One region of the Staphylococcus sp. HMSC071G07 genome, then DNA from elsewhere that is predicted to be linked to it. Evidence: riboswitches for the same ligand, from Rfam matches in the RefSeq annotation. Region 1 holds a riboswitch; each other region holds the start of a gene.
The links. A riboswitch is a leader RNA that binds a small molecule or an ion and turns the genes downstream of it on or off. The one in region 1 is predicted to bind S-adenosylmethionine.
Positions count from the first base shown of each region.

Region 1 (4,615 bases):
CTCAAATTATTCGAAATTAGGTGAACAGTTTACGATTGAACGACCAGAAAGCTAATGATTAGAAGCGGTTAGAAATTATATTCGAAGTTGAGGAGATAGTAGTGCTAAATACATTGTATTCTATAAGTTTGGAAGACAACTTGTAAATGATGTAGGCTTTCAACTATCCTATGGGTGAGTACACGCTATAGGAGGTTATGGTCGTGGAGAAGAGACATCCGTTGTACGGCTTACTTGTCATCTTATTAATCGTTTTTCTAGCTATAGGTTTTTTAACCCATATCTTATGGCTCACAACGCTACTAGCAGTAATGTGTTATCTTTTAATAATTTTCGTTGGATGGCAAGAAATAAGATCCAATATCGCCAATCATGTTATCAATGAACGTCTGGAATTAATTTATCTATGGTATGTGATATTAGAAATAATGATGGGGGCGATTTTTATTGGATTTTTATTTGTAATGTTTAAGCAGTATCAAGAGACTGTATCATTTATACTTCCATCAGCTATGTTAAATGCTTTTGCACTTCAATATTATTTAAAGATGGGTAATAATCATAAATCAGCGAAGAAAGTGGTTTCTCGTAAGATCGTGCGAAGATTATTACCTGTAGTCTTGGTTGGCAATCCGCTTTTAGTTCTTAGTAGTAGTTATATGATGAGTGTGGATTATACAATATTAGGAATAATTGGTTTACTACTTTGGCTTACCTTAATATTTAGTTCTTCAATTTTAGCCAACCGTTACGACATTAAGGAGTAAAGTGCTATGAACTTTAATAGTGTGATTAAATATTATGCTTTATGGAAGTTCGGAGTATGGATCATAGGTTTAGGCCTGTTGGGTTGTAGTGCTATTTTTCTACCGCGCAGTATATCTATCATAATAGCTATCGTGTTCTTGTTAAGTATGACGGCGCTAAACTTTATTAAAGTACGCTGGAACTTATCACAAGGTCACTTAAGGCTATCGAGCGGCTCAGCTTACATTTTACTTATCCTTACGTCAGTGCTTTATGGGCTGCTACTGGGATCATTTATCTATTATGTTGGAAGAGACGAAGACTCTCCAATACTCTATTTAACAGCGTTAGTTACTTTCGTTATTGTCATTTTCGAATATATTTTAAAGGTATCAGCAAATTTAAGTGATGTCATTCAGGTTAAAATGATTTCCAGTCAACAAGCGAAGCGCTGGTTAGGCTCAATATTAATCATCTTAGGAGCATCATTGATTGCTATCTTGATAGGGATATATTATACAAACTGGCCAACAATTACTATTAGCACAATAATCTTTGTTAGTTTCACATTTGTGCTCGTGTATTATTTACGTAAATATCAAGTGGAGGACTAATTAAAGCCATCCTCAAAGTCGTGCAGGAATTGAAGAAACACACAGCAATATAGTAATAATGAAGATAAATATTCACTTAGGATTGACGCAAGATATAAATTCATGTAATGTAAGATTAAATATTATATAGCTTATCAAGAGAAGTGGAGGGACTGGCCCGACGAAGCTTCGGCAGCATGGTCACGCGTGTGCCAATTCCAGTAGCAATGATTTGCTTGAAGATAAGGTTGATAACGAATTCAAAGCTCTTTTCTTCTTGTGAGAAAAGAGCTTTTTAAGTAGAAAGAGGAAGTGAGATGTAAATGGATAACGGGCAGAAAGGAAGTTTATGGGCCTTATCCCCACTCATATTATTTATCGTGCTCTTCTTAGGAGTCGGAATAGCGACAGGTGACTTTACGATTATGCCACTCAACGTAGCAGTCATTGTCGCTGCAATATTTGGATTAATCATCCATCGTAAAGTGCCTTTTAATAAAAAAGTGGAAGTGTTCACGAAAGGGGCAGGACATTCAAATATCTTATTGATGGTGCTCATCTATTTACTTGCAGGTGCATTTTCACAAGCAACGGAAGATATGGGCGGTGTGAAATCGACGGTTAATCTAGGTCTAACACTCATACCTGAGAACCTCTTGATTGTAGGACTGTTCGTCATCTGCATGTTCGTCTCTATCTCAATGGGTACATCCGTAGGCACAGTTGCTGCGATTGCTCCGGTAGGATTCGGTTTAACGCAAGCGACAGATGTCTCAGCAGCGATCACTATGGCCACTGTCGTAGGTGGTGCAATGTTTGGTGACAACCTATCCATGATTTCAGATACGACAATTGCTGCAGTACGTACCCAACATACAAATATGAAAGATAAATTCCGAGTTAACTTCAAGATTGTCTTGCCGGGTGCTATTTTGACGATGATTATTCTCTGGTGGATGACGCGTGGTGTACATCTTGCGCATACAGGTAGCTATCACTACGATTTAGTTAAAGTCATTCCTTATGTTCTCGTACTCATCCTTGCTCTCGTTGGTCTGAACGTGATCGTCGTACTCATCGGCGGTACTGTACTTTCAGCCGCGATTGGACTGATTGACGGTTCCTACTCTTGGGTAGGCTTGTTAAAATCCCTGGCCAAAGGTATCGAAAGTATGGAAGATATTGCGATTCTTGCACTGTTGATTGGTGGTTTAGTAGCGATTATTGAATATTACGGCGGAATTCAGTGGTTGCTCAACTTTGTGCGCAGTAAAGTGAAATCGAAACGTGGCGCAGAGTATGGGATTGCGACGCTTGTGAGTGCTGCAGACATTTCCACTGCAAATAACACGATTTCTATCTTGATGTCTGGACCGCTAGCGAAAGATATCGCAGACGAATACGGACTAGATCCACGCAAATCAGCGAGTATTTTAGATATTTTCGGTGGATGTTTCCAAGGACTACTACCTTACAGTCCACAGTTAATCGCAGCTGCCGGAGTAGCAAGCATTTCGCCCGTTGCTCTCGTACCATATTGTATTTATCCGATACTACTCGGCGTTTGTGGCTTACTTGCCATTTTCTTCAAATTTCCAAAGTTAAAAGAACGTCATTAATGAGTGAGAAACACTGGTAGGACATTCATGTGTCTTATCAGTGTTTGTTTATAGTTAGCGTGATTTTACTACGGTGTCTTTTACCGTTAACATTGACGGCATTTTAACATTAAAGGTAAAATGAATAAGTTGAGACATTTATGGAACTAGCTTAGATAATTGTTGTTACTAAGCAAATTAAGTTAAAATGATTGTGATGGAAGGTGGGTGACAATAGTGGCACAGTATAACGTTGAGAATGAATATGTAGAAATTGAAATTGAACGTATATTTAAAGTGGATCCAGCACTAGTATATCAAGCCTGGATAGACAAAGATTTCTTAAAACACTGGTTCATGACAACCGAACGCACAAATAAGAAGCTAGAAGTGCAGCCTGAAGTCGAAGGGCGCTACGAAGTGGTAGATGTCAGAAAAGGAAAAACAAATCGTGTCGTAGGTTCCTACGTCGCTCTAGAAGAGAACGCTTGGATTGAAATGACAATTGGTATGCCTGACATCAGTGATTCAGAAGATAATATCACAGTGGAATTCCTAGAACGCGAACCAGGCAAGACCCATATGATCTTTACTTACACAGCCTACGTACCGAAAGAACGTCGCTTAACGACACTTGAATACAAACAACTTAAGAAAGAATATCACGATTCAACAGCACATGGTTTTGAAAACATGTTCGACCGTTTACACGAAGTATTAGCTGAGTACGAATCCGAAGAAGAATAATATATTAGAGAAGCCAATCTATGATTCACGGAAGTCATAGGTTGGCTTTTTATGTTGTTATGAAGGTGCCGAGCATAGAGGTTTCAGTTTTACGATTTTTCTGTTCAACATTGAGAACGAATGCGAGGAGAATATTTTATTTGAACTGTCCGTTATCAAGCAAGATTACGGAATTATTTAAGCCCACATTAAGATCGGATATAAGCTGAATAGGCACAAAATGATTAAAATATATACTTTATTAGAAACGCTAATGTAAAGATTAAAAGATGCGCTATAATTCCTCGAAACACTTAAATTAAAACAAACAGAAGAGAATGTGTAAGTATGTGTGGATAAGAATTTAACTTTATGACAAGGTAATAAAGAATAAAGTACTCTAGCAATACAAGTAAGGTGGGGCGACTCTTGAGGGAACAAGGGCGTTTCGAAAATCCATTCATAACGCGCATCAAGCGTTATGAATTAGTTGAGAAGCGACCCCCTAAGAAAGCGCCCCAGCCAATATGCAGTATTGCAAATTAGTAGTAGACATTAAAATTACTAAAAAGCAAATTAGTACAAATACAATAATCCAACGAATACAAATTAGAACCATACAAATTTTACCCACAAAAAATAAGCCCACAGACGATAACACATCTGCAGACCTACACATCCACTACGAAATTCTCTTCACAGCCACGCGAGGACAATACGTCGCACTCAACACATCCACATGATGCGTAGCCAGCTGATAAATCAACTTCGAGAACACCTCAGGCGTACAACACACATCAATACGATGCTTCGTAAACGTATACGTAATATGCTCAGTATTATCCAACATCGTCATAATATCAATAATCTTATCCTTCACAAACGCATCGTGCATACCATCCACATTGAGCTCAAACCGCTTAGATGAGTGCATAATATGATTAGAGTCTA
Region 1 is NZ_KV804756.1:94,746-99,360, reverse strand. Features, by position in the region: gene HMPREF2802_RS02865 (flavin reductase family protein) at 1-55, shown strand, start outside; gene HMPREF2802_RS02860 (hypothetical protein) at 204-767, shown strand; gene HMPREF2802_RS02855 (hypothetical protein) at 774-1,361, shown strand; SAM riboswitch class I at 1,490-1,589, shown strand; gene HMPREF2802_RS02850 (Na+/H+ antiporter NhaC family protein) at 1,664-2,959, shown strand; gene HMPREF2802_RS02845 (SRPBCC family protein) at 3,176-3,685, shown strand; gene HMPREF2802_RS02840 (hypothetical protein) at 4,347-4,615, opposite strand, start outside.

Region 2 (4,615 bases), on a different contig from region 1:
GATTATGGCGTAAGTTTCGAACCTATTGATATTGTACAACATACACCTACATATTCTGAACTTAAAGAAATTGTGGAATCATCAGATCTAGATGTCAATAAATTCTTTAACACGCACGGTGCGAAATACCGTGAACTTAATTTGAAAGACAAATTACAAGACTTGTCCTATGACGAGAAACTCGAACTATTAGCATCAGACGGCATGTTGATTAAACGTCCGCTCGCAGTCATGGATGATAAAGTCACAGTTGGATTTAACGAACAACAATATCAAGATGTATGGGTTAACTAATCGTTAATCAAATAGAGATAATTAAACGATGATTTGAAATCGCTTTCTGAGACGATAACCATGCGTCTCATTACTTATTTCATGCGATGTCATGGCCTTGGAAATATTCACAAGATTAATAGAAAATCTTGCTTGTGAAGCATCTATATGGCATCATAAATATGTACAATAAAGTTTATAGGAGGGGATCTCGTGGCAGTACCGAGTGAATTAAAGTATTCTAAAGACCATGAATGGGTAAAGGTTGAAGGAAACACAGTTACTATTGGTATTACTGAATATGCACAGAACGAATTAGGAGATATCGTCTTTGTTGAGTTACCAGAAGTCGATGACGAAATCGAAGTAGGCGACACATTTGGTAGTGTTGAATCTGTTAAGACAGTTTCAGAATTATACGCTCCAGTTGCTGGTAAAGTAACAGAAACAAATGACGAGTTAGAAGACAGCCCAGAATTCGTTAATGAATCTCCATACGAAAAAGCTTGGATGGTTAAAGTTGAAATCAGCGATGAAAGCCAATTAGACGACTTAATGTCAGCTGACGACTATTCAGAAATGATTGGTGAATAATACGACGAAAGTTGAGTTACGTACATAATTACTTATAAAGTAACTATGTTAAGTTGTTGCGTCCTGAGTTGAACGTGGATATAGCATTATGTTTTACGCATATCATATTGTATCTTTGCTGATGTTCAACGATTTAGTGGGGACAACAACTCAATGAGTAGATGTGAGAGTAGAATGTCGATTCAAATTCTTGAGAGAATGGTGGATGACGTTCTACTCTTTTTCTATAACTGTCTCACTCGTAAGTGTCATGAGCTGTAATAATGTTTACTTTGCGCAAGATATGTTAAAAACTAAGTAGCGTTTCCCAAACATTGTTAAAGAAGGTGACCGATGTGGCTGTAGTAAACAAAGTAATGATTGTAGAAGGTAAGACGGATAAGCGGCGTGTGCAGGAAGTCATCGATGAACCTCTGCATATTATTTGTACACATGGAACGATGAGTGTAGATAAAGTCGACCAAATTATTGACGACTACGAAGGGCAAACGATTTACGTCTTAGCAGATGCAGATGACGAAGGACGTAAGATTAGAAGTTGGTTTAAACATTATTTAAGTGAAAGTCACCATATATACATTGACCGCCAATATCGCGAAGTTGCGCGTTGTCCGAAAGATTATTTAGCGCGTGTGTTGGAACGTCACGGTTTTGAGGTGAAAGACGAAGATGAAACGATTCAAGAAGAAATAGATCAAATGTTTGAAAGGGTAAGTTTATTAACATGATACAGAAGAAAGAAGAAATTATCGATCCGAAACAAAATGTTCATCAAGATAAACATCTCATATTCGGCTACACACCTACATGTGGTACGTGTAAAGTATCAGAACGAATGCTAGATGTGGCGAATGAGATGGTACAACTACCGATAACGAAGATTGATTTGAATTTACATCCAGATTTCGCTCAAGAATTTGAAATTCAATCTGTTCCTGTATTATTGATTATGTCAAAAGATCAAGAACTTAAGCGCATATACGCATTCCAGTCTGTTCCCTACTTGTTAGAAAATTTAAAATAGTAGTTGACGGGGATTGTGAATAGTGGTAGGATTAATACAACTTAATATTGCGATTGCTCTTATCAAGAGTGGTGGAGGGATGTGCCCTACGAAACTCGGCAACCGTCTGTTACAGAAATGGTGCCAATTCACATAAAGCTTAACGGCTTTTGAAGATGAGAGAAGGTAGGATGCTTTCTTTTTTTTCTTAATAAGAGAAAGTTTTTTTATTGGTTAACATTCTACACTCCTTTGAGTTGTATAAGATGAGCAGAATTTGAGATATCAGATAATATGCTTAATAAATAACACAATATTTTTAATAATTTGAAATATCTAACTTATTTATAAGTGGTAGGCTTGAACGAACTCATTTTACTAACTGAAAGAAGTAGTCCATTGAAACAACGATGATAACTAGCAACGCAACATTAATCTACATCATTAAGAATATTAGAGGAGGGACTACAGTGATTGAAATTAAACAGCTCGTGAAGCGGTATAAGACTAAGAAACACGATGTTACGGCAGTCGATCACGTTGATTTGACGATTCCATCCGGCACGATCTTTGGCGTCATTGGTTTCTCAGGTGCAGGTAAAAGTACGCTCGTGCGCTTACTCAATTACTTAGAGACACCTACATCGGGCGACGTGATTATCGATGGAGATAATATGGGGCAGCTTTCAAAGACAATGTTACGACGTAAACGTCAAGATGTCAGCATGGTCTTCCAACATTTCAATTTATTATGGTCACGTACGGTAATAGAGAATATTATGTTTCCTCTCGAGATAGCAGGAATGGGCAAAGTACAAGCACGTCATCATGCACGTGAGCTCGTCGAACTTGTGGGATTGGAAGGCCGAGGTAACGCTTATCCATCAGAGCTATCAGGGGGACAGAAACAGCGTGTAGGGATTGCTCGTGCGTTAGCTAATGAACCGTCAGTACTGTTGTGTGACGAAGCGACGAGTGCGCTCGATCCGCAAACGACAGATGAAATTCTTGATTTACTGTTGGAAATCAAGAAGAAGAGAAATTTGACTATCGTGATTATTACACACGAGATGCAGGTCATTCGTCGTGTTTGTGATGAGGTGGCTGTAATGGAAAATGGTAAAGTCATCGAACAAGGTAAAGTCACTGAAGTCTTTGAGAATCCGCAACATGCAGTCACACGCAGATTTGTAAAAGACGACTTAAGTGATGAAATCGATGAATCCGTGGATCGATATATACATATTGCTCCGGATGATTACGTCGTTCGCTTAAACTTTACAGGTGATAATACGACAGAGCCTATCGTGTCATATATTACACGCACATTGGACATTGATATCAATATTCTTGAAGGTAATGTGAAACAAACGAAATCAGGGGCGCTTGGTTATCTCGTCTTACACCTAACAGAAGTTTCAGACGCTCAGTTTGAACAATTTAAAGACGGCTTGAGTCGACAACATGTAGCAGTGGAGGTGATTCGACATGGGTAAGTCACTGAATGAAATTCTCCACGAGATGATTACGATGCCGAATGTCGACTGGTCTGAAGTTTGGGTTGCAACCTATGAAACGCTTTATATGACAATCGTTTCAACAATCTTTGCCTTTATTTTCGGCTTGGTACTTGGGGTGTTGCTCTTTATTTCAGCTAGAAGTAAATCACCATTCGCGCGTGTATTTTATAGTGTGATCTCGTTTATTGTTAACTTGTTCCGAGCGATACCGTTTATCATACTCATTCTGATCTTGATACCATTTACAAGTTTGGTATTAGGCACAATTAGTGGTCCAACAGGTGCATTGCCTGCGCTAATTATTGGAGCAGCGCCATTCTATGCACGACTTGTCGAGATTGCTTTTAAAGAGATTGATAAAGGGGTTATCGAAGCGGCTTGGTCCATGGGTGCGAGCACGACGACAGTGATACGTAAAGTGCTCTTACCTGAAGCGATGCCAGCATTGGTATCTGGTATCACGGTGACGGCGATTGCACTCGTCGGTTCGACAGCGATTGCTGGTGTAATCGGTGCTGGTGGTTTAGGTAACTTAGCCTATCTCACAGGCTTCACGCGAAATCAGAACGATGTCATTCTCGTTTCAACAGTATTTATTTTAATCATAGTATTTATCATTCAATACATCGGTGACTTTTTCACTAACAGAATTGATAAAAGATAATATAAAAAGGGGAAATCAACATGAAAAAATTATTAACATTTACATTGATCGCAGTATTAACACTTGCGCTTGCTGCGTGTGGGAAGTCAGATGATAAGACAATTTCAGTAGGAGCATCTCCTGCGCCACATGCTGAAGTACTTAAAAAAGCACAACCCATTTTAGAGAAAAAGGGCTACAAACTTAAAGTTAAAGAAATTAATGACTATACAACGCCGAATAAGCTATTGGATAAGGGCGAAATTGATGCGAACTTCTTCCAACACACACCATATTTGAAAAAAGAAAGTAAAGATAAAGGTTATAAAATCGAATCAGCAGGTAACGTTCTTTTAGAACCAATGGCTGTGTACTCTAAAAAGTATAAAAGCTTAAAAGAATTACCTAAAGGTGCCACTATCTACGTTTCAAACAACCCAGCAGAACAAGGTCGATTCTTAAAATTTTTTGTTGACGAAGGACTAATTAAATTGAAAGATGGCGTTAAAATTCAAGATGCAACTTTCAAAGATATCACTGAGAACAAAAAGAATTTAAAATTTAACTACCAACAATCAGCAG
Region 2 is NZ_KV804768.1:320,892-325,506, reverse strand. Features, by position in the region: gene HMPREF2802_RS05825 (arsenate reductase family protein) at 1-294, shown strand, start outside; gene gcvH (glycine cleavage system protein GcvH) at 487-867, shown strand; gene HMPREF2802_RS05815 (toprim domain-containing protein) at 1,203-1,595, shown strand; gene HMPREF2802_RS05810 (thioredoxin family protein) at 1,592-1,891, shown strand; SAM riboswitch class I at 1,948-2,053, shown strand; gene HMPREF2802_RS05805 (methionine ABC transporter ATP-binding protein) at 2,341-3,366, shown strand; gene HMPREF2802_RS05800 (methionine ABC transporter permease) at 3,359-4,054, shown strand; gene HMPREF2802_RS05795 (MetQ/NlpA family ABC transporter substrate-binding protein) at 4,075-4,615, shown strand, end outside.
Region 2: another riboswitch for S-adenosylmethionine. It lies ahead of HMPREF2802_RS05805 (methionine ABC transporter ATP-binding protein); the one in region 1 lies ahead of HMPREF2802_RS02850 (Na+/H+ antiporter NhaC family protein).

Region 3 (4,615 bases), on a different contig from region 1:
ATCACAAACCACGCGATGACGATAGCAATACCCGTCAGCAACATTAAGACAAACGGCAAGATTAACGCTTGCTTAGTGGATTGCCGGTTCATTGTTCCACCTCAAATCATTTTTTAATGCGCGCTTTTAAGTTCAACATCATATCTGCCATACCTATCAAGACTACAATTGGCGCCATTGCAGATATGAGCGTTCCGATAACCATGAGTAGTATTGTCACGGCTAAAGGCATACTTTTCGCTTTACCAAAGAAATGAATTACACTTAATCCCTGAATATACATACATAATGATAACACAACTTGAAAGTTCAATACGATACTTTGGAACATAGATGGTTCACTATTTGAAGTGAACAGGAGACAGACAATCGTAATGATATAAACAATTAAGATAAACCGTGGCATTTGCCAAGCATATAACGGTCTAAAGATAGGCGTCGCCACTTTAAACTTACGTAAGATTGGGAAAGTGATTAATAAATTAAATAAGACGATAACAAAGATAGTGACGATGATATAACTTGGAAATTCCATCAACGCTTTATTTGTTAAATTATCTACCAATTGATTGTAACTTTCTATGACATTGCTACCATATTGTTGTAAATCAGACGGTTGTAGATAATTTAAGACTGATTTCATCGGTTGCACTAAAGTACTTCCAGTCGGCAAACGATGGGTCGCTTGTAAGATGAGTAGTGCAATTAAACTAAATAAACTTAAGTATGTCGTCGTAACATAGAAGATGCGTTCTTTCGTTGCACGCTCTTTTAATAACTGCCCAATGACGAAACTTGTGAGCAAGACCACAACAATAGCGCTTAACGTGGCTAAGTTGGTAAAGAGCGTCGTGAGAATAACTGTAATTAAGGCAGCTATTCCGAAACTTTCTTTCGATTTGTGCCACAAGACGATACCAGGAATGGTCGCGAAGAAACACAACACATATCCTATCAAGGGCACAAAATATGTAACTAAAGCCACAATTATAAAGGTGATAACACCGAGTATCGTCGCTTTAGGATTAACTTTAGAAAACAAATTTGCCACTCCTATACTCAATTTGACTATAATGCCTATTTTAACCTCTTTGAAAGGTTTATACAATTATTGTCAATTAAGGCATGAACGTGTCTCTCCTATTTCATGCATACCCATTCTTCGTTTAAGTTACATGTCTTAGCGTCGAACTTTAGACTTTTTCAAAAAATGATATAAATTCGGTGCCCAATCGTTGAAATTGAGTAAAAAACCATCATGACCTACGTTATCGGGCACGAAGAAGTGACGATGATATTGGAAGCGTGCCCCCATCGCTCGAACTTGGTCATCTGGATAGAGCAGATCATCGGTAAAGCCGAGGGTCAGTACTTTAGTGTCTAACTGAGCTAAGACTTCCGCCACATCGGTACGTCCACGGTCGAGGTTGTGGCTATCGAGCACATCTAGTAACGTCTTATAACAAGCCACATCGAAACTTTCTTTAAATTTATCACCTTGATGATGCTGGTAAGACACTACTTGTTCAGGAGTAAAACGCGCTTCGTAACTCTTTGAAGACCGATAAGTTAAGAAACCGAGTTGGCGTGCAATACTCAATCCTTCCTTTCCACCTAAGTGAATCGCTTGTCGTGCAATATCATTAAATGCACGACTATAAGATGAAGTCTTATCCGTCGCAGCGAGAATGACGGCTTTCTCAACTTGAAATTGATGATTATAGAGCAGTTCCTGAACTTGCATACCACCTAAAGAACCACCGATGAGGATAGCGATACGCTTAAAGCCTAATGCTTTCACGCCACGTTCAATCGCTCGGACAATATCGCGTAACGTCAGCTGTTGAGGAAAGTTAGGATCGTTGCGCGGCGAGCTCGAACCAAATGGACTACCGATGACGTTAAACGTGAGAAACTGATAATCATGAATAGGCAAATAACCCCCATCGATAATTTCACGCCACCACCCTGGTTCTTCGTCCGTTCCATATGTCAGATGGTTTCCCGTTAACGCATGACAGACGAGTACGAGTGGTTGTCCTTGATACCCTACATGCTCGTAACGTAGTTTCAAATTCTCAATTGCCTCTCCAGATTCTGTATAAAAGTTGCCTAATTCGAGTGTGTCTACAATATATTTCATCTACTACTTACCTCCTTGTTAGTGAACTTATCGCTACCCCTCCCCTACTCTGCTTTATATAGAAAAAGTCTCCTACTCGACCAAAAGTAAGAGACTCACATTACCTTATTACTCGAGTTGCATCGTTGGTTGTAGCACCGTACTGATAAAGCCGGTTGCTGAAGTTTCACAGAGCCAAATCCCTCCACTTCTCTCAATAAGTTCAATATTTGATTTAAGTTTCATTGACTAGATTAAAGTTAATTCTAATCGAATATTCCGATAATTTCAACAGTTAATATGTCGTTATGAATCCTTATTGTGTTATCTAGCTCACTGCTTCTTGGAGTAGGACGCTTAGTTTTAAGAGGTAAGTCTGACGTTTGTCTGAAGTCAGACTGACGGAAGTGTTAATATTATCCTCTCATCCCTTGCTACTGTAGTCATACAAGCCTTTCCGGTGTTAAGACTAAATTTCTACTTCGATTATCTGTTCAGCATTCACAGTATTTAATATTTTACTGAAATAGCTTTCCTTTTATCTAAAAAAGGCAATTCCCACAATGAATGAGAATTGCCTTTTCAATATATTTTATCTTAACTTGTAACACATTAAGTCGTTGATTATTTATCTAACGTAATCTTAGTCTTACCGCCCATATATGGAACAAGTGCTTCAGGAATAGTAATTGAACCATCTTCGTTTTGGTAGTTCTCAACAATTGCTGCAAATGTACGACCTACTGCAAGACCACTACCATTTAACGTATGCACAAATTCTGGTTTCGCATCTTTATCACGTTTGAAGCGGATGTTTGCACGACGCGCTTGGAAATCTGTCACGTTAGAGCAAGAGCTGATTTCCTTGTACTCATTGTAGCTTGGTAACCAAACTTCAAGGTCATATGTCTTGCTTGCGCCGAAACCAATGTCGCCTGTACATAAGTTCACACGGCGATATGGTAATTCAAGTTCTTCAAGGATTGATTCCGCATTTTGAGTTAACTCTTCAAGTGCATCCCAAGAATCTTCTGGCTTTTCGTAACGTACCATCTCTACCTTATCGAACTGGTGAAGACGGATTAAACCACGAGTGTCACGGCCTGCAGATCCAGCTTCACTTCTGAAACAAGCTGTTTGTCCTGTGAATAAAGCAGGAAGTTGATCTTTATCAAGAATTTCATTGCGGTAGAAGTTTGTGAATGGTACTTCTGCAGTTGGGATTGTGTAAAGTCCTTCTTTTTCAACTTTAAATAAATCCTCTTCAAATTTAGGAAGTTGACCTGTACCGTACATTGAATCAGCATTAACAAGTTGTGGTGCCATCATTTCAGTATAGCCTTGTTGTGTTGTATGTTTCGTAATCATGTAGTTCATCAATGCACGTTCTAATAATGCACCGTCACCAGTTAAGAAGACGAAACGCGCACCTGAAACTTTCGCTGCACGGTCGAAATCAGCCATCTTCAATTCTTCAACTAAATCCCAGTGTGGTTTCGCCTCGAAGTCAAATTCTCTTGGCGTACCCCAACGTTTAAGTTCAACGTTGTCTTCGTCAGATTCACCTTCTGGCACGTCATCGTGTATTAAGTTTGGAATGCCAGCTAATGTATCATGTAATTCTTGGTCTACGTCGTTAAGTGACGCATCGATTTCTTTAATCTTGTCACCTAATTCGCGCATTTCTTTAATAACGTCATCCGCATCTTCTTTGTTGCGTTTCTTCTCAGCAATTTCACCACTCACACGGTTACGCTCTGCTTTCATTTCCTCAGTCTTGCTGATGTATTCACGGCGTTTTTCATCTAGTTCTAAGACTTTGTCCACAACTGATGAATCCATACCACGCTTAGCAATCTTGTCTTTGACCATGTCTGGTTCTGTACGGAATAATCGAATATCTAACATCTGTCTATCTCCTTTGATATATATTTAGGTTGAAGCGCATAAAAAAGACCACATCCCCGACAAGGGACGTGGTCTCTACGCGTTGCCACCCTATTTAACAGCTTAATTTGATAAATTAAGACTGCGCTCTCACTTAAATAACGGTAATTGCCGATTGTTCACATCAGTAGGTAGATTCATATTAAGGATCATTGCCTGTTCACACCAACCACAAGCTCTCTGAAATCATCACATTAATACTACTTAGCCTACGAACAATAGTGATATTTGAATTATCTTAAATATAGCAAATTGTTTAAAAATTTTCAAGACAGTATAAGCTATTTATTTAAAATGACAAATTTCTAAACTTATTTTTCATCACTACTATAAGCGTCATTACGTAGATACTGTGCGACCGCTTCAATATCTTTATGGAATTGACGATCTTCAGTAATTGAAGGTACGATGCTACGTAACGCTTCATATTTCGCTAAAGTACGTGGTGAGAGTTTTTCGACACCTTGATGTTCTACCGCTTGTAACGCAATAATACATTCTATCGCAAGCACTCGACGCGCATTTTCCACAATTTGATAGCCATGG
Region 3 is NZ_KV804784.1:91,684-96,298, reverse strand. Features, by position in the region: gene HMPREF2802_RS09780 (DHH family phosphoesterase) at 1-92, opposite strand, end outside; gene HMPREF2802_RS09775 (YybS family protein) at 107-1,042, opposite strand; gene HMPREF2802_RS09770 (homoserine O-acetyltransferase MetX) at 1,181-2,143, opposite strand; SAM riboswitch class I at 2,246-2,346, opposite strand; gene serS (serine--tRNA ligase) at 2,747-4,030, opposite strand; gene hutH (histidine ammonia-lyase) at 4,381-4,615, opposite strand, start outside.
Region 3: another riboswitch for S-adenosylmethionine. It lies ahead of HMPREF2802_RS09770 (homoserine O-acetyltransferase MetX); the one in region 1 lies ahead of HMPREF2802_RS02850 (Na+/H+ antiporter NhaC family protein).